Regions from separate parts of the Clostridiisalibacter paucivorans DSM 22131 genome, predicted to be linked through region 3. Evidence: riboswitches for the same ligand, from Rfam matches in the RefSeq annotation. Region 3 holds a riboswitch; each other region holds the start of a gene.
The links. Region 3 has a riboswitch for glycine ahead of Q326_RS0106860 (alanine/glycine:cation symporter family protein). Riboswitches for the same ligand answer to the same signal wherever they lie in the genome.
Positions count from the first base shown of each region.

Region 1: another riboswitch for glycine. It lies ahead of gcvT (glycine cleavage system aminomethyltransferase GcvT); the one in region 3 lies ahead of Q326_RS0106860 (alanine/glycine:cation symporter family protein).
Region 2: another riboswitch for glycine. It lies ahead of Q326_RS0107440 (GrdX family protein); the one in region 3 lies ahead of Q326_RS0106860 (alanine/glycine:cation symporter family protein).

Region 1 covers NZ_JHVL01000010.1:2,518-12,841, forward strand. Annotated here, with positions in the region: gene lpdA (dihydrolipoyl dehydrogenase) at 1-432, opposite strand, end outside; gene gcvPB (aminomethyl-transferring glycine dehydrogenase subunit GcvPB) at 453-1,907, opposite strand; gene gcvPA (aminomethyl-transferring glycine dehydrogenase subunit GcvPA) at 1,904-3,250, opposite strand; gene gcvH (glycine cleavage system protein GcvH) at 3,252-3,635, opposite strand; gene gcvT (glycine cleavage system aminomethyltransferase GcvT) at 3,651-4,754, opposite strand; glycine riboswitch at 4,825-4,920, opposite strand; gene lplA (lipoate--protein ligase) at 5,222-6,202, shown strand; gene Q326_RS16835 (YczE/YyaS/YitT family protein) at 6,319-6,996, shown strand; gene Q326_RS0105830 (hypothetical protein) at 7,047-7,505, opposite strand; gene Q326_RS0105840 (ABC transporter permease) at 7,730-8,977, opposite strand; gene Q326_RS0105845 (ABC transporter permease) at 8,989-9,825, opposite strand; partial or broken gene Q326_RS0105850 (UPF0236 family transposase-like protein) at 10,211-10,324, shown strand, end outside.
Region 2 covers NZ_JHVL01000018.1:29,916-40,239, forward strand. Annotated here, with positions in the region: gene proB (glutamate 5-kinase) at 1-249, opposite strand, end outside; gene Q326_RS0107415 (Cof-type HAD-IIB family hydrolase) at 434-1,252, shown strand; gene trmL (tRNA (uridine(34)/cytosine(34)/5-carboxymethylaminomethyluridine(34)-2'-O)-methyltransferase TrmL) at 1,422-1,892, shown strand; gene Q326_RS0107430 (Na/Pi cotransporter family protein) at 2,031-3,632, shown strand; gene Q326_RS0107435 (DUF362 domain-containing protein) at 3,819-4,928, shown strand; glycine riboswitch at 5,070-5,172, shown strand; gene Q326_RS0107440 (GrdX family protein) at 5,345-5,704, shown strand; gene trxB (thioredoxin-disulfide reductase) at 5,764-6,711, shown strand; gene trxA (thioredoxin TrxA) at 6,769-7,089, shown strand; gene Q326_RS0107455 (glycine/sarcosine/betaine reductase component B subunit) at 7,132-8,418, shown strand; gene grdA (glycine/sarcosine/betaine reductase complex selenoprotein A) at 8,448-8,924, shown strand; gene grdB (glycine reductase complex selenoprotein B) at 8,969-10,279, shown strand.
Region 3 covers NZ_JHVL01000014.1:48,751-59,074, forward strand. Annotated here, with positions in the region: gene Q326_RS0106855 (Na+/H+ antiporter NhaC family protein) at 1-1,143, shown strand, start outside; glycine riboswitch at 1,292-1,376, shown strand; glycine riboswitch at 1,379-1,458, shown strand; gene Q326_RS0106860 (alanine/glycine:cation symporter family protein) at 1,593-2,933, shown strand; gene Q326_RS0106865 (BaiN/RdsA family NAD(P)/FAD-dependent oxidoreductase) at 2,996-4,213, shown strand; gene Q326_RS0106870 (spore germination protein) at 4,409-5,935, shown strand; gene Q326_RS0106875 (Ger(x)C family spore germination protein) at 5,925-7,082, shown strand; gene Q326_RS0106880 (hypothetical protein) at 7,085-7,303, shown strand; gene Q326_RS0106885 (GerAB/ArcD/ProY family transporter) at 7,339-8,442, shown strand; gene Q326_RS16910 (glycosyl hydrolase family 18 protein) at 8,472-10,166, shown strand.

The DNA of each region.
Region 1 (10,324 bases), on a different contig from region 3:
TTGTGAACCTGTGGCTATAATCATATAGTCAGTATTTATATTTATAACTTTCCCATCTTCTTTTACTACTGATACATTGTATTCGTCTTTAATCGTAGCATTGCCTTTAATGATATCTACACCATTTGATTTGAGAAGAACTTTTATTCCACCCACTAATTTGTCTACAACATCCGATTTTCTTTTTTGTAACATATTTACATCTATATTGTAATAGTCTACCATTATTCCAAAATCTTTACTATTATTTATCATATTTATTACTTCTGCACTTTTATATAATGCCTTTGTAGGTATACATCCTCTATTTAAACAAGTCCCACCTAAGTCCTGTTTTTCTACCAATGTTACCTTTGCACCCAGTTGAGAGGCCCTGATAGCGGCAACATATCCGCCAGGGCCTCCTCCTATAATTAATATCCTTTTATCCATTCTCACACCTACCTTTGTTATTAACCTTGCCATTTTAGTATAGGTTTTCTCGCTGCCTTTACTTCATTTACCCTTTTTACTGGAGTAGTTTGAGGAGCAGATTTCAATATTTCTGGATTTTCCTTTGATTCATCAGCAATCTTTATCATGGCATCTATAAATTTATCCAATGTTTCCACGCTTTCCGTCTCAGTAGGTTCTATCATAAGGGCTTCACTTACAATCAATGGAAAATATATAGTTGGTGGATGATATCCATAATCTAAAAGCCTCTTTGCAACATCTAGTGTAGATACATTAAGTTCTCCTCCCTTCACTCCTGACAGTACAAACTCATGTTTGCATAGTCTATCAAATGGTAGGTTATAATGACTCTTTAGTTTTTCTTTTAAATAGTTGGCATTTAATACAGCTATTTCACTAGCCCTTTTCAAACCTTCTCCTCCCATAGTTAACATATATGAAAGGGCCCTTACCAACACTCCAAAATTCCCATAATATTCTTTAACCTTGCCAATTGAATGGGGCCTATCATAATCAAATTTATAAACTTTTCCATCGTAATCTACCGCTGGAACAGGAAGAAACTTTTCTAACTTTTCCTTCACACCTACAGGTCCACTACCAGGTCCTCCTCCTCCGTGGGGAGTAGAAAGGGTTTTATGAATATTTAAATGAACCACATCAAATCCCATATCTCCAGGTCTAGCTGCCCCCATTATTGCATTCATATTTGCTCCATCATAATACACTAATCCTCCTACATCATGGATGATCTTTGTAATCTCTAATATATCTTCTTCAAACAATCCCAATGTATTGGGATTGGTCAACATTAATCCTGCAATATCTTTATCAGCAATCTCACGCAATGCATCTATATCTACGAGTCCCCTCTCATCAGATTTGACTTCAACTATATCAAATCCTGCTACAATGGCACTGGCAGGGTTAGTTCCATGGGCTGAATCTGGTATTATTATCTTGGTTTTATTCTTATCTTCATTATAGTCATGGTATGCCTTTATCAGCATAAGCCCTGTCAACTCTCCATGGGCACCCGCTGCAGGCTGTAATGTAAATCTATCCATACCTGTAAGCTCACATAAATTCTTATCTAATTTATGCATAAGTTCCATATTTCCTTGTACTGATTTCTCAGACTGATATGGATGAGTATAGACAAAACCTTCTAATTTAGCCATTTCTTCGTTTCTTTTGGGATTATATTTCATCGTACATGACCCCAATGGATAAAATCCTGTATCCACTCCAAAATTTTTATTAGATAATAGAGTAAAATGCCTTATTACATCGACTTCACTTACCTCCGGCAATTCCGCTGGTGACTTCCTTATATAGTCATTGGGAATAAAATCTTTTATATCTTTATTCTCCACATCATTTTCAGGTAATGAATATGCCCTCCTGCCCTTTTTAGATAATTCAAATATTAGGTTATTATATTCTTTCATTTTATCCCCTCCAAAACCTCAACTAATGTATCTATCTCCTTCTTAGTTCTCTTTTCTGTAACACAGTATAAAATTGTATCTTTCTGTTGAGGATAATCCTTCTCCAATAGATATCCACCTAATATATCTTTTTGATATAATTTTTCATTGATAGTTTCTGCATCCACATTTGCTGCTATGCTAAACTCTTTAAAAAATGGCTTATTAAATGCATCCCTATACTTACCACTCCTTGTTATGAGTTCATGGGCATAATGGGCCTTTTGAAATGACATCTCTGCCACTTCCCTAATACCTTCTTTGCCTAAAACTGTCATATATACAGCTGCCGCCAATGCATTTAATGCTTGATTAGAGCATATATTAGATGTGGCCTTTTCCCTTCTTATATGCTGTTCTCTAGCCTGTAACGTAAGTACAAAGGACCTTTTTCCATCGACATCTTCTGTCTGACCAACTATTCTACCAGGCATCTTTCTCATAAGTGCCTTTTTAACAGCCATAAATCCTAAATAAGGTCCCCCAAAGTTTAATGGATTTCCTAATGACTGTCCCTCTCCCACTACTATATCAGCACCTAAATTACCTGGAGATTCCAATAGTCCCAATGCAATAGGGTCTACTGTCATAATAAATAAGGTCTTTTTATCGCTATGGGCTATTTTTTCGATCTCTTTAATCTCTTCAATTACACCAAAAAAGTTAGGGTATTGTACTATAACTGCTGCTATATCCTTAGACATTTTAGACTCAAGTATTTCTCTATCTGTCTCTCCATCTACCATATCTACTTCTACTATATTTATACCTTGAAATCTAGCATATGTCTTTAACACCCTTCTGTATTCAGGGTGTACAGTCTTAGATACAATTACATCCTTTCTTCTAGTCTTACCCACAGCCATCATCATCGATTCAGCCAATGCTGTAGCCCCATCATATATGGATGCATTTGCCACATCCATATCTGTCAAATTACAAATAAGAGTTTGATATTCAAATATAGTCTGCAGTGTCCCTTGACTTATTTCCGCTTGATATGGGGTATAGGAAGTGTAAAACTCTGATCTAGATATCACATGATTTACTACTGATGGAATATAATGATCATATGCTCCTGCCCCTAAAAAGCAAGTCAAATCCTTTATAGTTTTGTTTTTCTTACTCAATTCCTCCATCAATGTAGAAAGTTCCATTTCAGATAATGGACCATCTATATCTAATTTTTTATTCAATCTTACATTATCGGGTATATCACTAAAAAGCTCGTCTAAAGATGTTAATCCTAATTGAGATAACATCTCTTTTATATCTTCTCTTCCATTGGGTATATAAGGAAACATATTACGCCTCCTCTTCACAGAATTTTTCATATTCCTCTGCACTCAACAATTCATCTATTTGAGTATCATCCAATATCTCAATAGATACAATCCAGTTTTCATAGGGTTCTGTATTTACCAACTCTGGCTCATCCTCTAGATCATCATTAACCTCAATTATTTTACCATCTATGGGCATATTTATATCTGACGCAGCCTTTACTGATTCTACTACTCCAAAGGCATCTCCCAATTCAAATTCATCTTCAACCTCAGGCAATTCAACATAAACAATATCCCCCAATGCATTTTGTGCAAAATCTGTAATTCCTATATATGCCTTATCCCCTTCTACTTTAACCCATTCATGATCTTTTGAATAATATAAATCCTTTAAAGTTTTCATATTTAATTTCCTCCCTTATTTTTTATAATTCTTTGTATAGAATTTTTTACTTATAACTTTAGCCCTTTTTGTTTTCTTTCTTATAGCTATCTGGATTTCACCATCCATATTTACAGTATTGCTCTTAATTAACGCTAAACCTATATTTTTCTTTAAAGTTGGTGAATAATATCCTGTTGTCACTACTCCAATCTCTTCATCTTTATAAATTACTGGATATCCATGTCTAGGAATACCCCTATCTAACATTTCAAATCCAATAAGTTTCCTGTTGCTTCCCTCTGCCTTTTCTTTAACTAATTTATCTTTACCTATAAAATTTTCTTTACCTAATTTCACAAAGAATCCAAACCCTGCCTCTAAAGGCGTTATCTCTTTAGATATCTCATTTCCATATAGAGGTAAAGATGCTTCAAATCTCAACGTATCTCTAGCCCCTAATCCTATAGGTTTAATTCCATCTACTTTACCTTGGGATAAAATACTTTTCCATAACTTTGGAGCATCGTTTGGAGAAAGATATATCTCAAATCCATCTTCACCTGTATATCCAGTCCTAGATATTAGCACATTTACTCCATCTATATATATATCTTTTTTACTAAAAAAGAATTTTATACTACTTAAATCATAATCAGTCATCCTTTGAAGTATCTTTTGAGCCTTTGGCCCTTGAACCGCAAATTGAGCATATTGAGATGATGTATTGTCAATATCTACATCATAAATATTGTTTTCCACCAACCACTGATAATCCTTCTCTGTATTGCTAGCATTGACCACTAACAAAAAATGTTTACTACTAAATTTATAAATCAGTAAATCATCTACAATACCTCCATCGGGATAACACATAAAACTATACATTACTTGATTATCCTTAAGTTTAGATATATCATTGGTTGCTATATACTGAATAAAATCCTCTGACTTTTCTCCCTTCACCTCTATTTCTCCCATATGAGAAACATCAAATATACCTGCATCTTTTCTTACTGATTCATGTTCAGGTATTATACCCTCAAATTCTACTGGTAATGCCCAACCTGAATAATCCACAACTTTTGCTCCAAAGTCATCATAGACTTCAAATAAAGCTGTCTTTTTCAAATTATCCATAACCACCCTCCTCATAATTTAAATTTATAATCAAAAAGGGAATATGATGGCATGACTATACTGGCTGCCTTCATATTCCCCTGTTTCTTTACCTGAGAGTTTCTACAATACCAAAAAGTGTATTGCTCCTTCGGTGCCGATTTACGGACTTTTCAGAGGTTCATCAGGAAACGATCTGTTTGCCTGAAAGTTTCTATGGTGTGTTGGCATATACCCATATTGCTTCTTCGGCTATCTCACTACAAGATATCTCTCGTAACCTTCATCTGAACATTATTTGATTTTTTTTAAAATATATACTATTTAAAATAAAGTATAATATATTATAATTTCATTTTCAATAATTATTTATATATTAACGAAGATATAACATTAAACACATAATATATACTTATATTTTTTAGGTTGTATATTATACTATATTAATTTACAATATTATTAAATAGAATCCTAAGGGGGATATTTAAATGATTATTATAGATACTGAAAACACTAATCCATATTTTAATCTTGCGGCCGAAGAATATGTGCTTAAAAACTTTGACGAAGATTGTTTTATGCTTTGGCGAAATAAAAACTGTATTGTAGTGGGAAAAAATCAAAATACTATTTCTGAAATCAATACTGATTTTGTAAAAAAGCATAATATTCCAGTAGTTAGAAGACTTTCTGGTGGAGGAGCTGTCTTTCACGATTTAGGTAATTTGAACTTTACATTTATAATGAATGAGGGTTCCAATGATTTTAATGATTTCAAAAAATTCGCTACACCTATTATCGAAGTATTGAAAACTCTATCTATAGATGCCAAATTTAGTGGTCGAAACGATATCACTATAGATTATAAAAAGATATCGGGAAATGCCCAATATATTTATAAAGATAGGGTGCTTCATCATGGTACATTATTATTTTCTTCTAATATGGCAGATTTAACTGGGGCATTGAAACCTAAAAATACTAAATTTCAAGGTAAGGGAGTAAAGTCAGTGGCCAGTAGAGTGACAAATATAGAATCTTATCTATCTAAACCCATCTCCCTCGAAACTTTTAAAAAGAAAATTATGGATTATGTATCGGATAAATATAGTAGCGAAAAGATATATACATTTACTGAAAAAGATTTGAACAATATAGACCAATTGGTAAAAACAAAATATGAAACATGGGATTGGAATTATGGTAGTTCACCTAAGTATTCCTTTTTCAACGAAAAAAAATTCCCTGGAGGGACTGTGGAATTTCACATCGATGTAAAAAAAGGTAAAATTCAAAACATAAAATTCTTTGGTGATTTTTTCGGTAAAAAAGACATTTCTCATATAGAAAACAAATTAATAGGCGTTGACCATGATTTTGATAAAATAAAAAAAGTTTTATCATCTATAAATACCCAAGAATACTTTGCAAATATAGATTTAGACAATTTAATTTCAGGTATGTTTTAGTTATAAGTTTTAATTTTTAGAAAACTCTTGTTTTTATTCCTATTTTTATTATATTATATTTATAATAATATCTTTTAGGGAATCGAAGTATTTTTTTGACAAGGGGGAGTCTTTTTATGAATAAACAAGAACTAAATAAGATGTTAAAAAATCTACCTAGATTATTTTTTGGGTTTTTCTTATGTGCATTGGGTATATCTATGATGCTTCACGCAGATTTAGGTATAAGTCCATGGGATATTTTTCATAAAGGACTTTCAACTCAAACAGGACTTACCTTTGGACAGGCATCTCAGTTAACAGGATTATTGGTCATAGGCGTAAGTATTCCTTTAGGAATACTGCCAGGTATAGCCACTATATTAAATATGTATTTTATAGGATTCTTTATAGACCTTATAAATAAAAGTGGTATTTTATCTACTCCCAGTGTTATAATATCAAAATTAATACTAATATACTTGGGGATGATAGTCTTTAGTGCAGGTGTATTTTTTTATCTTAGTAGCAATCTAGGTGCCGGTCCTAGAGATGGACTCATGATAGGTTTGGTTCAAAAATTGAATAAATCTGTATCATTGATAAAAACTGTTATTGAAATATCAGTCCTTATTATAGGTTATATACTGGGAGGACCTTTAGGAATAGGAACTGTACTTATAGCTATTTCATTTGGTACAATACTTCAAACTATATTCAAAATAGGTAAATTTGATGCCAATAGTAATAAACAGCTTAATTTAAAGGAACAATATAAAATCCTTTTTGTTGATGATAGTACAGCTAGTAATTAAGATATGGTTATTGGTTACTCATGTTCAAAAACAAAACCATGGTGTAATTATTACATTGGATTTATATTACTAACTATAGATAAATCATTAAAATCAATTTCTTTATCACTATAAGTAAAAAAGAGAACCCCCTCCTGTATTATATGATCTAAATTATATGTAAAATCATACTCAACATTATTGTAATTACACTGTTTTCTAAAAATACCAACATATATATACGAATATCCTTGTTTGGTATAACTTTGTGAGGATATAGTTCCAGAAAAATATAATCCTTTACTAAAATCTACAGTTTTATGTACATAATTTTCTTTATTTAAAATATTTTTGTTATTTCTTTTTAATGATTTTACTTTTATAGTATTGTTTGTATTATCAAATGTTTCTAATTTAATAATGTGGTGAGAAAAAATCTGAAAAAATGGTGGAATCAATATATTAGGTTGCCTATATCCAATAGAAACTATTCCCATATTAGAGTCTTTTATATATATAATAACCATCATCAATTTTATTCTTTATTTCACCATTATATCCATATTTATAAAGTATTTGGTCTCTTTTTATTCCAATTTTTTGTAATACCAATTGTTCACCAAATAAGTATATGGACAAATACAACAATATATAGGCTGAGATTAAAAATACTAATAATATTTTCAATTTTTTATGCATAATTGTTATCAAAATACATTTAGTATGACTTATTTTCATGAAATTACCTACTTTTTTATAATGTGCTTATTTTTTCTACACTATTTTTAGCTTTCATGCTACTAACAATAGACATAATAGTGCCTCCAATAAATATTAAAAAAAAGATACTTATATTAAAAGAAAGTTGAAAACTATTATAATATATGGACAGATTCTTAGAAATATAATAATTACATATCATCAAAATAATAATAAATATTATTAAACTTGAAAAATAACCTATCCATCCAATAACCATTGATTCTAACATAATAATTTTTGAAATAATTTTACTGCTATATCCCAATGATTTTAAAGTACCAATTTCTTTCTTTCTATTTATAACACTATTATATGTGGATAAATATATACTCAATAAGGAAAAGAAACAAAAAATTAAACCTATAAGTGAAATTATCCTAAGCATATATTTTATAATAAAATATGATTTGTCTAAATAAACTTGACGTTCTGTATCAATCATATTTTTATCTAAATACAATTTTAAATCGTCTATTTTAGACGAATCTTTTATTATAACTTTCATAGTTTTAATTTCATTTTCTCCAATACCAATGCTATACATATCTATATTATTATTAACTAATCTAATATCATCTTTGGGTATATATATATGATTTGGACCCTCTCCGTTTACTAAATTATCATATGTTCCAACTACCTCAAAAGTATAATAAAAAGATTTAATAGGCTTTGGTTCTATATCTTGTAAAAAATCATGTGCAAAATATCTTATCGTTATTGTTTTACCAATAAAATTATCACCATTTAAATATTTAATTGCTTGTTGTTTTAATTTACTAGTATCTATGTCATCTGGATAAAAATATTTAGGAATAATCCCCACTTTAGTATCATTTTCTTCAAAATGTTTACCGCTTACTATTAATCTTTCGATACCTTTATGACCTAATGCTATTGAAAGATGTGCTTCATTATGAAATAAATCTCTAGGATTAATAACCGTCCCACCTTGATTCCCACTATCTTCATATATATCTATAACATCATTATTATTAATCAATAAATTCTTTATTTTCTGCTTTGTTTTGAAATCATCTTTAGATAATTTAATATTTAAAGTCCTATAACCAAATGTATTAAAAACATGTTTATCCGTGTATTGATAAAATGATACCAATAAACAATTAGCTATAAATAAAATCATAAAAGAAATCCAAAATAAAAATATATCAAATCTTATACGTTTTCTTTTTAATAAATTTGTATATGCAATCTTAAAATAGTATCTACTTTTCATATGTATCTCCTTTAGTTTCTTAATAATAGTATTGGCGATATCTTTTTTATTTTCTTCACCATGTTAAGAGATGAAATAAATATAAGTATTAATAAAGTTACAAATATTAACAAATACATACTAGGATTTATTACGATTTTTGTACCTATCAAAATATCCTTAAATTTAGCATTAATTACAGGATTTATTATAGTATATATACTAAAATTACTTATAATGCTTGCAAATACAAAACTTATAAACCCAAATATATAAGACTCTACTAAAATAATCTTAAACAAAGTTTTATTACTATACCCAAATGCTTTAAATATTGCTAAATCATTAATTCTTTCATTTATTGAATTAGATAAAACAATACATAATACTATAAAATTAAGAATAATAATAACAATAAACATAATTAAACTCCCGTATTTAATAGTTTTAATTACAGGAATATTTATAATATCATCAGAATTGAAAATAATTGTAAAATAGTCTTTCTCTTTAAGTTGTTTAACTACACTATCCATATTTTTATAGTCATCAATAGTTATTGTTACATTATTTTTTGAAGAAGATTGATTGATTATGGCATCAGAAATTTCAGATATATTGTTAAATATACTCATATAATCAATTTTCTCTGATGTTTTATGATTTGAATTAACATGTACAATAAATTGCCTATATCTCAATTGACTATTAATATTCTCATCAATTGATATATGAGAAATATATGCAATTGCCGAGGTGATAAAAAGCATTACTATACATAAAGTTATAAATAAAATATAAATGATTGTCCTTATTTTGTTTCTTGCAACATTATGCATTGATAATTTATATATATTTTTTATTTTCATAGAATTCATACCTTCATATTTGATTTTTTAAGTGTATTTATAATCGTTATACTAAAACTACGTTTTATTGCCCTAACACTTCCAATAAGTGGCAGTAGGATGCATAAAAGAGCTGATAAGCAAAACCATCTCATATTTATTATTACTTCTTCATTTACAAGATATATTGAAGCATTAACTTTAATTAATTGATTTAAAACTATCAGTATAATTAAAGTTAATATAGTACCAATAAACATACTTGTTATACTGGTAATACTTAGAGTATAATTTTAGTAGGCAAAAAGGACAAAAAATAAAAAAGATGCCTTAAGGCATCTTTCATATACATGCATCATCCAATATAATAGTATCTGCGAAGAAAACTAGAAAGTTAGGTGATTACATGTATAAGATAAGTTTAAAGGAAATGGATATAAATTTCAAGGATTTAGAGAAAAGGATTTATGAATTTGTTTGCCGTCAGGCATGTGAAATAATCACAGAGCTACTTAATCAA
Region 2 (10,324 bases), on a different contig from region 3:
AAGTATCCCCTGTCCTACAGCTGCTATAGACTGTTTTTCAGGTATGGTTTTAGGTCTTTTTTTCAATCCTAATTTTCCCATTCCAGCACCTATGGCACCAGAACTGACCAGTACAATTTGTATATCTTGATTATGAATATTGACCAATTGGCGTACTATACTTTCCATACGATTTAAATCTAAAAGTCCTGTAGGATGTGTTATAGTAGAAGTTCCAACTTTTACTACTATTTTTTTTATATTTTTCAAATATTTTTTTCTAGAATTAGTCATAATAAATAACTGATTTTCAGCATTTCCCTCCATTTTATTAAAATATATTAATATTGTAATTTTAAAAGGATTATATCATAAATAAATCTTGTATTCAATTTCAATTAGTATTAAGGTATAATACAGTAGGATATATTAGAAAAAAATGAGGTGTATTTAATTGAATTATAAAATGGTCGCCATTGATATGGATGGAACACTACTTAGTAGTAGCAATGAAATATCTGAAAGGAATAAGACTGTATTGAAGGAATTATCTAAGAAAGATGTAGATGTGGTAATATCAACAGGAAGAATCTTTACATCTGCATTACACTATAGTAAAATACTGGGAATTAAAACTCCCATTATAGCGTGTAATGGTGCATATATAAAATCCCATGAGGATGGAAAGATATTATACGAAAATCCAGTTGATTATGAGGATTTAAAACAAATATTAGATTGTTTTGAAGAAGAAAATATGTATTATCACTTTTATGATAGTGATACCTTTTATGCCAAAGAATTAAAATATAATGCATTAAAGTACTATAATTGGAATAAAAAACAACCTAAAGAGGATAAAATAAAAATAAAGGTTATAGATAAAATTGAGGAAATTTTAGAAAATAAAGAATTAGATGTCTATAAAATAGTTACAATGGATAAAGAGGAATATAAATTAGAGGATGTGAGAAGACAACTTTCTATTAATCAAGACATAGAAATAGTAAGTTCTTGGAGAGGCAGTCTTGATATAATGAACAAAGGCGTATCTAAAGGTAATGCATTAAAGGAGTTATGTAATTTATATAGTATAAAACCTGAGGAAGTAGTGGCTATAGGAGATAACGAGAATGATTTATCTATGTTAAAGTTTGCAGGCATGAGTGTAGCTATGGGTAATGGAGAAAAAATGGTTAAGGATTTTGCAGATATAATTACTGATACAAATGATAATGATGGAGTTGCAAAAATAATTGAAAAGATATTTTAGAAAACAAAAAATATGGTATAATTTTTTTGAAAGTATTTTTAGAGAAAATATAGAAATTTTAAAATCCATGGAGAAAATATGAGAATTTGTATTTTGAAAGATTCCATGGTTTTTCACTGTCTTAGGAAATTTTATTAGAAATATTCGATGAAGGGTAGGAGATGTTATTATGTCACTTAATGTAGTTTTAATTGAGCCAGAGATACCTCAGAACACAGGGAATATAGCAAGGACTTGTGCAGCAACAGGTACATCTTTACATTTGGTAAAGCCTTTGGGTTTTTCTGTAGATGATAAGTATTTAAAAAGAGCAGGGCTTGACTATTGGCATTTATTAGATATAAATTATTATGATAATTTTGAGCAATTATTAAATAAAGTAGGGGAAGAAAAATTTTTTTATGCTACAACGAAAGGAGGGAATTTTTATACAAGCATGGATTTTTTCGATGATGCATATTTAGTGTTTGGAAAAGAAACAGCAGGTATACCTATGGAAATTTTAAATGCCAACGAGGAAAGGTGTATGAGAATACCTATGATAGAAAACAAAGATGCTAGATCATTAAATCTGGCTACTTCAGCAGGGATAATTATATATGAAGCATTGAGACAAATAAAGTTTCCAAACCTTGTATGAGGACACCAAAAAAATATTAAATATATATGAACTATTTAACATGGATTTAACAAAAGTATATAAAAATTATTATATTATATTTATTGTGCGCATTTTGGTATGTGTTTTTTAAAACAAGAAAACATGGGAGGATTTGTAATGGACATAGCTTTTGGTGTAGTAGGTGGTCTAGGTTTATTTCTTTATGGAATGAATCTTATGGGGATGAGTCTCCAAAAAGTTGCTGGTGAAAGATTAAAAAGACTTATAGAAATTCTAACTAATAATAGGTTTATGGGAGTATTAGTTGGTACTGTTGTCACTATGATTATTCAAAGTAGTAGTGCCACCACAGTTATGGTAGTGGGCTTTGTTAATGCAGGATTGATGCAGTTATCCCAAGCTATAGGGGTTATAATGGGAGCTAATATAGGAACTACTGTTACAGCACAGCTTATTGCATTTAAATTAACAGATATTGCACCACTGGTAATCGCAATAGGTGTGGCTATATGGTTATTTTCTTCAAAAAAGAAACACAAAGAAATGGCTGAAATATTAATAGGTTTTGGTATATTATTTATAGGTATGAGTTTTATGTCAGGGGCGTTAAAACCTTTAAGAACTTCTCCAGTATTTAGGGATATTATGATTAGTCTTAAAAATCCTTTTGTAGGGATTTTAGTAGGATTTGGTATTACTGCTGCAGTACAAAGTAGTAGTGCTTCCATGGCTCTTTTATTGGCATTAGCCAGTGAAGGTTTTATAACAATAGATATGGCCCTTCCAATATTGTTTGGAGATAATATTGGGACATGTGTAACTGCTTTATTGTCTAGTATTGGGGCAAGTACAACTGCCAAAAGGGCAGCTATAATGCACTTATTATTTAATCTTATAGGAACTGCTATATTTATGTTTATATTGAGGTACCCAATACAATCCCTTGTGCAGCGGTTAAGTCCTAATGATATTCAGAGGCAGATAGCAAATGCACATACATTCTTTAACATATCTAATGTTGCTATACAATTTCCATTTGCAGGTTTTATAGTAATGGCTGCAAAGAGACTTGTACCAGGAGATGAGCCAGAACCTCAAGGATTAAAATATCTAGATTCAAGGATAATTGAAACACCATCAATAGCAGTAGGTCAAGCCTCTAAAGAAGTATTGAGGATGGGAAAGATAGTACAATCTTCCTTTGAAATATCGAGGGATGCATTTTTGAAAAAGGATGAAAATTTAATTAAACAGGTTTTTGAAAGGGAAAAAAATATAAATAGACTAGAGAAGGATATTACTAAGTACTTAATTGAGCTCTCTAATGCACCATTGACTAAGGGACAGAATGAAACAGTTAAGACCTTGTTTAATACTATAAATGACTTAGAGAGAATAGGAGACCATGCAGATAATATAGCTGAATTGGCCCAATACAGTATAGATGATAATTCAGATTTTTCTGAAGATGCTATAGAAGAATTAGAAAATATGTTCGAAAATGTGGAACATGCCTTTAAGGCATCTATGGTGGCATTTAAAAGTGCCAATGGAGATATAGCCAGAGATGTTATCAGATATGAAGAAGAAATTGATTTGTTAGAAAAGAAATATAGATCTAATCATATAGAGAGATTAAATATTATGTCATGTGAGCCCACATCAGGGGTAATATTTTTAGATATTATAAGTAACCTTGAACGAATAGCAGACCATTCGTCTAATATAGCACTAACCATACTTGATGCGCTAAAGTAGATTATTATAATAAACATAGTCTTATTGTTAATCTACTATATAAGCCTTAAGAATTTTAATATTTTTAAGATTGTAGAGTCGGGAGAAAATAGAGTTGCAAATAGCAATGTAATTCTAATGATTTTCTCCCTTATTTTATATCTATTTTTTTAGTATAATATTTAATATAAAAGGGGGAATTATAGAATGGCAAGCAAAGTATTTTTTACTGATTTTAAGACAGGGAGTAAAAAGAATAATATTCCCAATAAGATTAAAAGGCTTTTTGACAAGGTAGAAGCATATAAGATTTTAGAAGACAATGATATGACTGCTATAAAATTACATTTTGGAGAAAAAGGGATGAATACTTTTTTAAACCCTATATTTGTAAGACAGATAGTAGGTAAGGTTAAGGAAGTAGGAGGACAGCCATTTTTGACTGACACAAATACATTGTATACTGGAAGTAGAACCAATAGCATAAGCCATATTCAGACTGCTATAGAAAATGGATTTGCATATCCAGTGGTAAATGCTCCCATAATTATAGCCGATGGATTATATAGTAAAAATTCTATAGGTGTAAATGTAAATTTAAAGCACTTTGATGAAGTTAAGATTGCAGGAGAGATATATAATGCCAACTCTATGATAGTATTGAGCCATGTAAAAGGTCATGAGTTGGCAGGATTTGGAGGGACTATAAAGAATTTGGCTATGGGCTGTGCTAGTGCGGCAGGAAAACAGATGCAACATTCAGATGCAAAGCCAAAGGTTAATCAACAGAAATGTGTAGGATGTAGTGCTTGTGTCCAAAACTGTCCTGTAGATGCAATAACATTGGACCAAAGAAAGGCAGAGATAAGTCCTGAAATATGTATAGGGTGTGGAGAATGTGTTACTGTCTGTCCTAAAAGGGCTATAAAAGTACAGTGGAAGACAGATAGAGTTGTATTTTTAGAGAAAATGGCTGAATTTGCCTATGGTGCCATAAAGAATAAAAAAAATAAGGTAGTATACTTTAATTTTGTTATGAATGTAACACCATTATGTGATTGTGTACCATGGAGTGATGAGCCTATAATTAATGATGTAGGAATTTTGGCATCTTATGATCCTGTAGCAATAGATCAGGCAAGTTTAGACCTTATAGATGCACAAATTGGCCATAGTAATAGTAATTTGAAATGCAATCATGGAGCAGGAGAAGATAAATTTGGAGGATTACCTTCAGGAGAAAATGGAAGAACGGTTTTAGAATATGCTGAAAGCATAGGAATGGGATCTAGGGAATATGAGTTAATAGAGTTGTAATTTTGTTAATGTAGGTTATTTTTGTTATATAAATAATAAAAAAATTTAATAAAAAACAATTATAGATTTATTGTATAATAGCACACTCTATATTATAATAGTACTAAAGAATTATACATAAATTGAATAAATTATAACTGGAGGAAAAATGCGGGAGAGTTCAAAGTTTTGGCGCCGAAGGAGTAAATCAGAGGTATTGCCGACCTGTGATGATACTCTCAGGCAAAAGGACCGTATTTGGACAGTACTCTGAAGAGCGAAAGCACCGAAGGGGCAATTCTTGAGGTTTTATTAAAGAAGAAACTCTCAGGTTTAAAACAGAGATAAGGCACTGGAATTCTAGTGCTTGTTTCTCTGTTTTTTTATTTACCGTTAAAAGAAATCATTTTCATAAAAAAATTAGGTTGTGATAAATTATGATTATAATAACTAATAATCCATTGATAAGGAATATGGATTATGTCAATGGAGAAATATTGTACTATGATGTAAATATAATGGATATATTAATTTTAGCTAGAGATAGAGTTCATCAAGGTCATAAATTAATATCTCATCCATTGTTTAGTAGTGTAAAACCCAATGAAAATCCCTATAAGACTATAATTATTTCAAAAGATAAGGGAAAGCTAGATATAAATGGCTTAAAAGTAATAGAAAATAGTATTAGTGTAGCATCTAAATTTTTAAAAAATTCTGAAATAAAGTGCTACTCTGATGAAATTTTAGAGGATTTTAAATTTATTGACTATACTATAATATCGGAAAAATTTTAAAAAGAGTGGAAGAGGGTATAAAGATTTTTAAGAAATAAAAATATAGAGGAGATGATATCATGGAAAAAATTTATGATTTGATAATAATAGGAGGAGGACCCGGTGGTCTTAGTGCTGGAATTTATGCTGGTAGGTCTAGATTAGATACATTATTAATAGAAAAAGAAAGAGCTGGTGGACAGATAGTAACTACAGAGGATGTAGAAAATTATCCAGGGGCAATGAAGGATGCTACAGGACCAGCTTTGGTAGATAGAATGGTAGAGCAAGCTGAGGGTTTTGGTGTAAAGCAAGTAATAGATACTGTTATATCAGTAAATTTAGATAATAAGATTAAAATAATCAAAGGACAAAAAGGTGAATATAAATGCAAATCTATAATAATATCATCAGGAGCAAAACCACGTCCTATGGGGATATCTGGAGAAAAAGAGTTTGCAGGAAAGGGTATCTCATATTGTGCCACATGTGATGCACCATTTTTTGAAGGATTTGATGTATATGTAATAGGGGGAGGAGATTCTGCAGTTGAAGAGGCTATATATATATCAAAATTTGCTAGAAAGGTAACTATAGTTCATAGAAGAGATAAATTGAGGGCGGCAAAATCTATTCAAGAGAAGGCATTTAAGAATGAAAAAATTGATTTTATGTGGGATACAATAGTAGAGGAAATAAAAGGTGAAGGTATTGTTGAAGAAATGATACTTAAAAATAAGAAAACAGGGGAGAATGTAGTTGTTAGAGCAAATGAAGAAGATGGGACTTTTGGAATATTTGTATTTATAGGATATATTCCCCAAACAGATTTATTTAAAGATGTTATAAATATGGATGATAGAGGGTATATAATAACTGATGAAAATATGCATACAAATATAGATGGAGTTTTTGCGGTAGGAGATTGTAGAGTTAAATCTTTAAGACAAGTGGTTACTGCATGTGCAGATGGAGCTATAGCTGCAACCCAAGCTGAAAAATATATAGAAGATAATTTTGAGGAATAGTATGATTTAGTAAGTATAGATTACAAAATTTAATAAAATAAAAAGGGAGGTTTTAAAATGATAGAAGTAGATAAAAAGACTTTTGAGGAAGAAGTGTTAAACGCTGAGGGTTATGTATTGGTAGATTTTTGGGGAAAAAGTTGTGAACCATGTAAGGCATTGATGCCCCATGTTGAAGAATTGGCACAAAAGTATGACAGCAAATTGAAATTTTGCAAATTAGATACATCAGCTGCTAGAAGATTAGCTATAAAACAAAAGGTATTGGGATTGCCAACTATAGCTATTTATAATAATGGAGAAAAAATAGATGAATTGACTAAAGATGATGCTACAGCTGAAAATATTGAAAGTATGATCAAAAAGTATGCTCAATAAAATCAATATAAATTTTTAAATAATTAGGGGAGGTGAATTAATATGGGTCTTGAAATTGGAAATATTTTCATAAAGGATGTCCAGTTTGCAGAAAGTACCGAGGTAAAAGAAGGTGTGCTTTATGTAAATAAAAATGAATTGCAGGAACTTATTATGGAAGATGACAATGTTGCAAATGTAGAAATTCATTTGGCAAGACCAGGGGAAAGTGTAAGAATTACACCTGTTAAAGATGTAATTGAACCTAGGGTAAAGGTCAATGGCCCAGGGGGGATATTTCCTGGCATACTATCAAAGGTGGATACTGTAGGCAGTGGAAGAACCAATGTTTTAAAGGGAGCAGCTGTTGTAACTACTGGTAAGATAGTAGGATTTCAAGAAGGAATTATAGATATGGCAGGGACAGGTGCAGACTATACACCTTTTTCTAAATTAAATAATGTTGTATTGGTTTGTCAACCTAAAGAAGGAATAAAGCAGCATGAACATGAAAAAATAGTAAGAATGGCAGGGCTGAAAGCATCAAGATATTTAGCACAGTTTGCCAAAGATGTGGATGCTGATGAGGTATTAACCTATGAATCTTTGTCACTTTTAGATTCAATATCTAAATATCCTGAGCTTCCCAAAGTTGCATATGTATTAATGCTCCAAAGTCAAGGGTTATTACATGACACATATGTATATGGAGTAGATGTGAAAAATATAGTGCCAACTATAATATCACCTACTGAGATTATGGATGGTGCAATAATTAGTGGAAATTGTGTATCTGCTTGTGATAAGAACACAACATATCATCATTTAAATAATCCTATAGTCCATGATTTATATAAAAAGCATGGAAAAGAATTGAACTTTGTAGGGGCTATTATAACAAATGAAAATGTATATTTGGCAGATAAGGAGAGATCATCTAATTGGACAGCTAGATTAGCTGAATATTTAGGAGTAGATGGAGTTATTATATCTCAAGAGGGATTTGGAAATCCAGATACAGATTTAATAATGAATTGCAAAAAAATAGAAGAAAAAGGTATAAAGACAGTTATAGTAACTGATGAGTATGCTGGAAGAGATGGAGGTTCCCAGTCATTGGCTGATGCAGATTCAAAGGCCGATGCAGTTGTTACTGGGGGAAATGCCAATGAAACTATAGAACTTCCTCCAATGGAAAAGATAATTGGCCATATAGATTATGTAGATAGGATTGCAGGGGGATTTGAGGGAAGTTTAAAAGATAATGGTTCCATAGTAGTTGAGCTTCAAGCTATAACTGGAGCAACTAATGAACTGGGATTCAATAAATTATCAGCTAAGAGTTATTAGAAAATAAAAATAAGAAAGGAAGTGTAATAATGGGATTGTATGATAACAAAAAGGTAATTATCATAGGCGATAGAGATGGTATACCGGGTCCTGCCATAGAAGAGTGCTTAAAATCTACTGAAGCAGATGTAGTATTTTCTTCTACAGAGTGTTTTGTCTGAACTGCTGCAGGGGCAATGGATCTTGAAAATCAAAGAAGGGTAAAAGAAATGACAGAGAAGCATGGCGCTGAAAATGTAGTAGTAGTTTTAGGCGCAGCTGAAGCTGAAGCTGCAGGATTAGCGGCGGAAACAGTTACAGCAGGAGACCCTACTTTTGCAGGTCCATTGGCAGGAGTCCAGTTAGGACTTAGAGTATATCATGCAGTAGAGCCTCAATTTAAAGATGAGGTAGATTCAGAGGTATATGATGAACAAATAGGTATGATGGAAATGGTGTTGGAAGTAGATGAAATAATAGAAGAAATGACTGATATTAGGGATGAGTTTTGCAAATTTAATGATTAGTATATGTTAAAGTAGTTCCCTACAATATAGAGGGGAGGGAAATGATGGATAAAATTAGAGTTGTGCACTATATCAACCAATTTTTTGCAGGTATTGGTGGTGAAGAAAAGGCGGATATAGGGCCAGAAATAAGAGAAGGTTTTGTAGGACCAGGAATGGAATTTAATAAGAGGTTAGGAGATAATGGAGATATAGTAGCTACTGTAATATGTGGAGATTCATATTTTAATGAAAATATGGATGAAGCTAAAGAAAAAATAATAGAGATGGTAAAAAAATATCAGCCAGACTTTTTTATAGCAGGACCTGCATTTAATGCGGGAAGATATGGTATTGCTTGTGGTGCAATATCAGAAGAGGTTCAATCTCAGTTGAATATACCTGTAATAACGGGAATGTTTCCTGAAAATCCAGGAGCAGACATGTTTAAAAAGAAGGTATACATTGTAGAAACTAAGAATAATGCTGCGGGTATGAGAAAAGCAGTTAAAAACATGGTTAAATTGGGAATGAAAATTGTAAAAAATGAAAAAATATTAACCCCTAAAGAAGAAGGATATATTTCTAGAGGTATAAGAAGAAATTATTTTGCCCAAAATAGAGGCTCTCAAAGGGCTGTAGATATGTTGATTAAAAAGATTAATGGGAAACCATATGAAACAGAATTCCCTATGCCAGACTTTGATAGGGTAACTCCCAATCATCCAATTAAAGGATTGGAGTCAATTAAAATAGCCCTTGTAACTTCTGGGGGGATTGTTCCAAAGGGAAATCCAGATAGGATAGAATCTTCTAGTGCCTCTAAATATGGGAAATATGATATATCTCAGTTTGAAGACTTAACAGATAAAACTCATGAAACGGCCCATGGAGGCTATGATCCAGTATATGCCAACGAAGATCCAGATAGGGTATTACCTGTAGATGTAATGAGGGATTTAGAAAGAGAAGGGGTAATAGGAAAATTACACAGATATTTTTATACTACTACTGGAAATGGAACCTCAGTAGCGAATGCGAAAAGGTTTGCAGAAGAGATTTCAAAAGAATTAGTTGCCGATGGAATTGAGGCGGTTATATTGACGTCTACCTGAGGCACCTGTACTCGTTGCGGTGCAACGATGGTAAAGGAAATTGAGAGGGCAGGTATACCTGTGGTGCATATGTGTACTGTTGTGCCTATTTCCCTTACAGTGGGTGCTAACAGAATAGTGCCTACAATAGCAATTCCTCATCCATTGGGCAATCCTTCTTTAGATGCTAAAGAAGAAAAGTCATTGAGGAGAAAATTAGTAGAAAATGCTTTAGAGGCTTTACAAACAGAAGTTGATGGTCAGACAGTTTTTGAAGATTGATTTTTAAATATATGATAAAATATAAAGGGTGATATTTTTGTCACC
Region 3 (10,324 bases):
GGGATTGCCCTTATATCTACATGGGTAGGATATGAAATAGGCCTAATAAAGGATGCGTATGATTCAATAGGTCAAAGTGTAAATCCCTATGGTGTATTTATGTCAACTATACCCTTTAGATTTTATAATATTTTGATATTAGTATTTATAGTTACTACAGCAGTATTATTAAAAGAGTTTGGGCCTATGTACAAGGTAGAAAAAAGAGCGAGGACTACTGGAGAAGTTCTTAGGGAGGGTTCTAATCCTATGGTTTCTAAGGAAACAACAGGGATAGAACCTATAGAAGGGATTAAGCTTAGTGTTTGGAATGCAATTATTCCCATAGGAATACTGATAATATCAGCATTCTTAGGATTTTATTATAATGGATATACTGCGTTATCAGACAACCCTGAGATGATGGAAATAATTAATAATGCACCACTATCTATTGAGGCAATAAGGGAAACATTTGGTGCATCTGATGCTAGTGTAGTATTATTTCAGGCAGCACTATTGGCCAGTATAGTGGCATTAATAATGGGAGTTAAACAAAAATTATTTTCTATAGGAGATGGAATCGATACTTGGATAAATGGTATGAAATCTTTAGTGATTACAGGTGTAATATTATTATTGGCATGGTCAATATCTGGAGTAATTAAAGAATTGGGTACTGCTAAATTTATGGTATCTATATTGTCAGATACGATACCAGCATTTTTGCTTCCATCGATTATATTTGTCTTGGGATCTATAATATCCTTCGCTACAGGTACATCCTATGGAACCATGGGAATATTAATGCCTATTACTATACCTTTAGCCTTTGCCATAGTGCCAGAGCAAAGTTATATTATTATGAATGCAGGGGCAGTTTTAACTGGTGCAATATTTGGAGATCACTGTTCACCCATTTCAGATACAACTATATTGTCATCTATGGGAGCTGCCTGTGACCATATAGATCATATTAAGACTCAGTTGTTTTATGCCATAACTGTTGCTACTATATCAATAGTATTTGGATATATACCAGTTGGACTGGGAGTACCAGTTTATATAGTATTATTAATAGATTTAGTTATGATATTTGCAGTTGTGAACTTCTTTGGTAAGTCTGTAAAGGAAGACCAATTACAAAAATCTATGAGTAAGTAGTAGTGAAAAAGACCAAAGGCTATTTTATTTTGGTCTTTTTCTATTCGCGTAAAGTATAAAATATTCTGAATAAATATGATTATATTGACTTTAGGGATTACATTTTATAAAATCTTTTTATGGTTATTTAAAATTTAATAAGATTCGGATGAAAATAGCGGGAGAGGATAGTGAATCCACCGAAGAAGTGAATCTTTCAGGTATCCATTCTTGGATAGGACCGTTATTGGACGAACCTCTGGAGAGACTCTATTAGAGCACCGAAGGAGCAAGTTGGCTATGGCCAATGAAACTTTCAGGTAAAAAGGACAGGGGAATTTCAAATACAGAATAGAAATTCTATCTAGAGGTCATTATAAATATGACCTCTTTTTGTATTTTTGAGAGTTTAAGTAATTTTCAAATGAACTGTATGAAATTCCTACTAAAATCAAAATTAGGAGGCAAAAATGACAACATTAGTAAGGGTATTTGAAAAAATTGATTCTATTGTATGGGGACCACCATTATTGATTTTATTAGTTGGAACAGGGATTTATTTAAGTTTTAAATTAGGCTTTATACAGGTTATACATTTACCAAGGGCATTAAAGTATATTTTTCAAAAGAATGATGAGGATAATCAGGGAGATATATCTAGCTTTGCATCTCTATGTACTGCTCTCTCCTCAACTATAGGTACAGGAAATATAGTTGGGGTTGCTACAGCGGTGAAATTAGGAGGACCTGGAGCATTATTTTGGATGATAGTAGCAGCATTTTTTGGCATGGCTACAAAATATGCAGAGGGTTTATTGGCAGTTAAATATCGAGTTGTAGATGAAAATGGTCAGATGTCTGGTGGCCCAATGTATTATATTGAAAGGGGATTAAATAATAGCTTTTTAGCTAAGGCATTTGCTTTGTTTGGAATTGGTGTGGCTTTCTTTGGTATAGGAACATTTCCACAAGTAGAGGCAATTACAAGTTCTATGGAAATAGCATTTAGTATTCCAAAATGGTTGACAGGTAGTATATTGGTTTTATTAGTAGCATTGGTAACATTAGGAGGAATAAAGAGTATATCTAAAGTTGCCCAGCTTATAGTGCCTTTTATGGCTGTTCTCTATGTATTTGGAGTATTGTCAATCTTACTGTCTAATATTGAACTTATACCTAGTACAATTTCATTAATAATCAGGGGTGCATTTACTAAAACATCAGCAGTAGGTGGTTTTGCAGGTGCAGCAGCAATGAAAGCTGTTCAAGCAGGGATATCTAGAGGTGTTTTTTCCAATGAATCAGGACTGGGCTCGGCTCCTATAGCAGCGGCTGCTGCTAAGACTAATTCATGTGTAAGACAAGGGCTTATATCTATGACAGGAACATTTTTTGACACTATAGTAATATGCACAATGACAGGATTAACTTTAGTATTAACAGGAATGTGGAACTCTGAATATGCAGGGGCTTCCATGACTAATCAAGCATTTAGAAGTGGATTTTTTAACCCACAAATAGGGGAGTATATAATTACTATAGGATTAATATTCTTTGCCTTTACCACGATTATAGGATGGAACTATTATGGAGAAAGATGTACTGAATACTTAGTGGGAGTCAAGGGAATAAAATTTTACAAATTAATTTTTATTGTTCTCATAGGATTGGGACCATTTCTTAAGCTCAATCTTATATGGACTATAGCTGATATAGTAAATGGGCTCATGGCTATACCTAATCTTATAGGACTTATAGGACTAAAGTCAGTGATTTTGGCTGAGACAAAGTCATATTTTTCTAGGCTATAGTTTTAAAAAAGTGTTATAATGAATGTAAAAAATTTTGCAAAGGTCAAATAGGGAGGAATATTGTGAAATATTATGATGTGATAATTATTGGATCAGGACCAGCAGGACTTTTTACAGCGATAAATTGTGATGATAGTAACAGAGTTATTGTGTTAGAAAAGAATAATGTTGCAGGAAAGAAGCTTTTGCTTTCAGGGGCAGGACAGTGTAATATAACCCATGAGGGGAACGTAGAAGATTTTGTAAAACATTATGGTGAACATGGAAGATTTTTAAAAAATGCATTGTATAGATTTAATAATAATGATTTATTAGATTTTTTTAGAAAAAGAAAACTTGAATTTATATCTAATGATGAGGGAAAAGTATTTCCCAATACCCTTAAAGCATCGGATGTTTTGGATATCTTGATTAAAGAGTGCAATAAAAGGGGTGTAGAAATTAATTATAATTTTTGTGTAACAGATATATCATATAATGAAGAAGACAAAATATTTAATGTAAAAAGCAAGGGGAAAAAATATAAATCTTCCAATTTAGTAATTGCTACTGGGGGTAATTCATATTCTTATACTGGTTCTACAGGAGATGGATATACACTTGCATCTAAACTTGGACATAGGATAGAGGAACCTCTGCCGGCATTGACGCCTTTATATATTAAAGATTATCCCTTTGGAGATTTGTCAGGGATATCCTTTGAAGATATACCTATATATTTGTGGCGAAATAATAAAAAGATTAAGGAAACAATGGGAGATATATTGCTAACCCATAAGCATATATCAGGACCAGGGATATTAAATTTTTCTAGATATGTAAATCCCAATGATGTAATAAAGATAAATTTTATTGGTCAAAAAAACATAGAAGGATTTAGAAAGGAATTTATAAAAGATATTCAATCTAATGGTAAACTTCTTATAAAGACTTTACTGAAAAACTATTCTATACCTAAAAGGTTCATAGATGAGATTCTTAAAATTATTGGTATAGATGAAAAAATAACCTGCGCCAATTTGAATAAAAAGCTCAGAAATAGATTAGTGATGATGCTTACAGAATATCCTATGACTGTGGAGAGATTAGGAGAATTTAATATGGCAATGGTTACAAAAGGAGGAGTTTCAATTAGGGAAATAAATACCAAGACTATGGAGTCCAAAATAGTAGATGGATTATATTTTGTAGGAGAAGTTATAGATATAGATGGAGATACTGGAGGATATAATATTCAAGCAGCATTTTCTACAGCATTTGTTGCTGGAAATACAATATAAGCTTAATGACGAAGGTATAAATACAGTTAGTAGTTCGTAGTTAGTAGCTATTAGTTGATGGTGGAAATCCTATGGATTTCATCATTAACTATTAACTACTAACTTTTTTATGTCTTTTGAAATTAAAAAAATGCATGGTTTATGTAGATTATACAAATACTTATATAAAATGAATATTTATAAAGGGTGGATATAATGTTTAATCGAAAGAAAACAGAGTTTGACAAATACAATTTAGACAAATATTCTTTGTTTAAATCTATTGAAATGAATATACAAATACTTAAAGATATATTTAATCATGATGATACCATAATCTTTAGACATTTTGGAAACAAGACTGACAAAAAATTAAAATATTGTATCGTATTTATTAAAGGGATGGTAGATAAGGATATGATACATGAAAGTATAATAAGGCCTATTTTAAGAAATTCAATATTAGGAAAAGAAAAAAATACAATAGAAAGCATGGAAAATCATGTAATCACTTCAGACAACATAAAAAAGACTAAATACATAGATAAAGTGGTTAATTCAATAATTAGTGGAAATACAGTACTTTTATATGAAGGTGTACAAGAGGCATTAATAATAGAAACTATGGGATGGGAAAGTAGAGATATACAAGAGTCTGAAGTAGAAAAGTCTTTGAGGGGACCAAGGGAAGGTTTTACAGAATCTATAATCAAAAATTTAACTATGATAAGAAGAAGAATAAAGACACCTGATTTGAAGTTTAGGTTTAGAACCCTTGGATTAAGAACAAAAACTGAATGTTGTATATGTTATATTGAGGGAATAGTTAATGAAAAAATATTAAAGGAATTAAATAAAAGACTTGATAAGCTCGAAATAGATGGCTTATTGGATTCAGGATATATTGAAGAATTGATAAAAGATGCACCTTTCTCTCCATTTAGAACTATAGGAGATACTGAACGACCCGATGTTGTTGCAGGTAAAATATTGGAAGGGCGTATTGCATTATTGTTGGATGGTACTCCAGTAGCGTTGACATTGCCATATATTTTTTTAGAATATTTTCAATCTCAAGATGATTATTATACCAATTTCTATTTTTCATCAATTAACAGGTTGTTAAGGATATTATCATTTATTCTTACAATTAGTGTGCCAGCTATATACACGTCATTAATAACTTTTCATCAAGAGATGATACCTACCTCTTTGATATTGACTGTTTCTGCTTCGAGACAAGGGATACCATTTCCTACAATACTGGAGGTGTTTGCTTTATTACTTGTATTTGAAGCATTAAGGGAAACAGGGATTCGTATGCCCACATTTATAGGTCAGGCCCTTAGTATAGTTGGGGCATTGGTATTAGGGCAAGCAGCTGTAGAGGCTAGATTTGTCAGTGCACCTATGGTAATAATTGTAGCGTTTGCAGGGATAACGGGGCTTATGATTCCAAAGATTAAAGGAGCTGTGGTTTTATTAAGGGTAATATTTTTATTGTTATCATCATTTTTAGGTTTATATGGTTTCATTTTTGGAGTTGCAGGATTATTAATTCATCTATGCAGTATTTATTCCTTTGGGATACCTTATATGTCATATATAAGTACGTTAAAGATTAGTGAATTGAAGGATACAGCCATAAGAATGCCCAGATGGTATATGGAATATAGACCAAAGCTTATAGCAGATAGGAATTTCAAAAGGCAAAATAATGGGGGGAAAGGCTATGATAAATAAGAAGGTGATGATACTTTGCATATTTTGCATATTAAATATATTCATATTAAATGGCTGCTGGAGTTATAGAGAAATGGATAAGCTTGCAATTGTCGGAGGTATGGCAATAGATAAAGGGAAAAATGATAATTATTTAATAACAGCAGAAATAGTAGATTTGGAAACCGATGGCGGAGAGGTAAAAGTAAAGTCGAAAAAGATACGAATGGAAGGAGAATCTGTATTTGATGCAATAAGAAATATAATTAAAATTTCAGCAAAAAAATTATATTGGGCCCATACTAAAGCTGTTATAGTGAGTAAAGACATTGCAAAAGAGGACATAACACAAGTAATTGATTTGATAAATAGGGATGCAGAGATTAGACTTTCATTAAATATTCTAGTTTCCAAAGAAGAGACTGCTAGAGAGCTACTTTCACAGCAAAGTGTAACTACAGAGATAAGAACCTTTGAAATTGAAGAAGTGTTTAAAGGTCAAAAAAGCTTAGGAAAATCTCCAGATGTAGATGTAAGTGATTTTATTAACGCCCTATCTGGTGAAGGTATCTCAGCAGTACTACCCAGCATATCAGTTGTAACTAATGAAGGTCAAAGGACATCAAGTTTATCAGGCACAGCAGTTTTTAAAAGGGATAAATTAGTAGATTTTTTAGATGGTGAAGAGACAAAATCCTATTTGTTTATAATAGATAAAATAAACAGTGGATTGATTATATATAAATACCCTTCCAAAGTTAATACGGATAAAATTACATTAGAAATATTAGAAAATAAAACTAAAATGGAGCCCCAGTATAAAGATAATAATTTAATTATGAATATAAATATAAATACAAAAGTAGCTGTTGGGGAGCAAGGGACAGATAGAAATTATGTCCATAAAGATGGTTTAGAAACTATAAAGAATGGTGTACAGAGGGTACAAAAGAAAAAAATAGAAGAATTAATAAGAAAAGTTCAAATGGAGTATAATGCAGATATTTTTGGGTTTGGAAAGACTATTAAAGAAGAAATGCCTAATTTGTGGAAGGAAATAGGTAGTGAGTGGGATGAACTATTTAGGACAGTAGATACTAAAGTGAGTGTATCCATGGATATAAAAAACAGTGGACTTTCTCCAAAGGTTATAGAAGTAGGTGATTAATTATGATATTAATGCTTATTATGTGTTCATCTATTTATATCTTTTTTGTATTTGTAGATTTAATACCTATTTATAGATCTGGCAAATATAAGTTATTTTCAGTATATACTTTGATGTTGACAGTATCATATGTAATTAGAGTATTGATAAGTATAGGAATAAAGATACCTAGTCCTGTAGAACCAATAAAGAAAATAGTTATTTCTATTTTTAATATATAGAAATATTGATTTTGTTATAGGAAAGTGGGAGATACATGAATAAAGAAAATATTGCTAGTAAGCAAGGTATAGCAATTATGATTTTGTTTATAATTGGAAGCACATTAGTTTTAGGTGTAGGGGGAAAAGCTAAACAGGATATATGGATAGCTGTTATATTGGCTATGTTGGGAGCTTTGATTATAACTTCAGTATATGCAAGAATTTTACATCTTTTCCCTGGAAAAAATTTGTATTCTATAGTAGAAATTTTGTTTGGAAGTATATTAGGTAAAATAATTTCCATATTCTATATTTTTTATGTTATTCATTTAGGAGCTTTGGTTTTCAGGAATTTTTCTGAATTTATTCATATAGTATCTTTAATAGAGACTCCCCAGTTTGTTCTCGTTATGACTATGGGCATTACCAGTATTTGGTTTACAAGAAAGGGTATAGAGGTATTAGGAAGGTGGTCTCTTTTAATTCTTCCCATTGTGGTATTTATAATTATATCTCTAATTACATTGTCTACACCTAAAATGGATATCAATAATTTGAAGCCAATATTATATGAAGGGATTAAACCAGTAATAGATGGTAGTTTTTCTATATTTACATTTCCATTTGCAGAAACTATTGTATTTACAATGATTTTAAGTTCTTTAAAAAATACTGATGATGTATTTAAGGTATATAGATATGGCATAGTGATATCAGGATTACTTATATTGATAGTATATACAAGAAATATCCTTGTCCTTGGAGTAGAAACTGACAGTGCATTGTATTTTCCATCGTATTCGGCTGTTAGTTTAATAAAGGTAGGAGACTTTATTCAAAGAATTGAAGTATTAATATCTGTTATATTTTTATTTTCAGGATTAATTAAGATAAGCATATGTATATATGGAGCAAGTATAGGCATAGCAAACTTATTTAATTTTGCTGACTTCAAATTATTAATTCCTCCAGTAGCATTAATAACAATGAATTTATCATGCTTTATATATGATGATGTCATGGAAATGTTTTTTTGGTCATCAAATATTTATAAATATTATGCTATTCCATTTCAGATAGTATTACCAATGATTATTTTAATTATTGCGGAAATAAAGAAGGGATTTTTTTCTTCTTCCAAAAAAGACAGAAACTGATATAATTAGTGTAAAAGGGAGGGATTTTATTGTTGAGAAAAATATTTTTACTAGGAATATCAATAATTATCATGACAACATTAGCAACAATGGGTTTTTTATTTTTTATGCCAGTAGAGCCACAAAATGTAGCAATGGCTTATTCACCAGGGGAAACTAATATAGTAATGGAAGACGAATTTATACATACGGATGTCTACCCTATAATTGATGGAGAGAAAATTTTTATACCATTAGATATTTTCAAAAAATATATACACGAAGATATTAGATTTGACGAACAGAAAAGATTGTTATATTTGAACATAGAAGAGCCCCAATTTGAATTGGAAACAGAAGAATTAACTGAAAGATTAGATAATGGAGTTAACTTAACTATGCTTGTAAGAAATCTTTCAGATAATTATTATGTAGAGTTATCAGGATATGAAAAAATATTCAATATAGAGATTACATATATTGAAAAAAATAATATTGTAATTATAGATAAAGTTAAAGAAAAAGAATTGATTGGAACAATTGATAGAAAAACGTACTTAAGACCTGAAAAATCTTCTTTTAGCTTTAAATTAGACAAGCTTAGAAGTGGTGACAAAGTAAAGGTATTTGAACAGGAAAATAAATGGTCTAAAGTAAGGACTGAAGAAGGCTATATAGGGTATGTGAAATCTAGAGATTTAGATGTAGAAAAATTAGATATGGATTTAGATGTAAGGCTAAATACTGTAAGAGAAGATTGGAATCCAACAGGAAAGATTAACTTTGCATGGGAATATGTATATAGATATACTCCTGATATATCTGAAGAAGATGCTATAGAAGGATTAGATGTAGTGTCTCCAACGTGGTTTTCCATAATAGATGATAAAGGAACTATAGAAAATAAAGTGGATTATAATTATATAATGGATGCCCATGATAAGGGATATAAAGTATGGGCCCTTATGGACAATAGTTTTGACAAGGACTTGACAAAAAAGGTGCTTTCTAGTGAAGAGGCACAAAATAATGTTATAAATCAGATATTAGTATATACCAGCATGTATAATATAGATGGCATAAATCTAGATTTTGAAAATGTATATTATGAAGATAAGGACAGGCTCACTCAATTTGTGGACAAGTTGACAAAGGCCCTCAAAAAACAAAACTTAGTTGTGTCCATGGACTTTACTATACCTTCTAGTAGCTTAAATTGGTCAAAATTCTATGATAGGGAAAGGATATCTGAAATAGTAGATTATTGTATGGTTATGACTTATGATGAGCATTGGGCATCAAGTCCTAAAAGTGGCTCAGTAGCATCTATAGGATGGGTGGAAAGTGGTATAGAAAAAACCCTTAGATATGTACCAAAGGAAAAATTGTTATTAGGCATCCCATTCTATACTAGAGAATGGGAGGAGACAAGGGACGAAAAAGGGAATATAGATATTAAATCCAGTGCCCTTTCCATGAAAACTGTAGATGAAAGGATAATAGAAAATAATTTGGTTCCTAAATGGTTAAATGAAGAAGGACAATACTATGTGGAGTATACGAAGGATAATAAGAGATATAGAATATGGATTGAAGACCAAAACTCCATAGGTCTTAAGGCACAGTTGGTTCATGAATATGACCTTGCAGGTGCGGCTTCATGGAGAAAGGGATTTGAAAAAGAGGGCATATGGACAGTATTGAAAACTGTAATTAAAGACAAAAATAAGATCGTTAGGCAATAAAAAAACAAAAAATACTTCAAAATATGAAAAGCATATATAATCGTATATTTATATATATAATTGCCAAAAACAGCGAAATTTTCGCTGTTTTTTTGTTTTTTCAAGATTGACATGGTTAACGAACGTTCACTATAATAAAGATGATAACAAAGAATTAC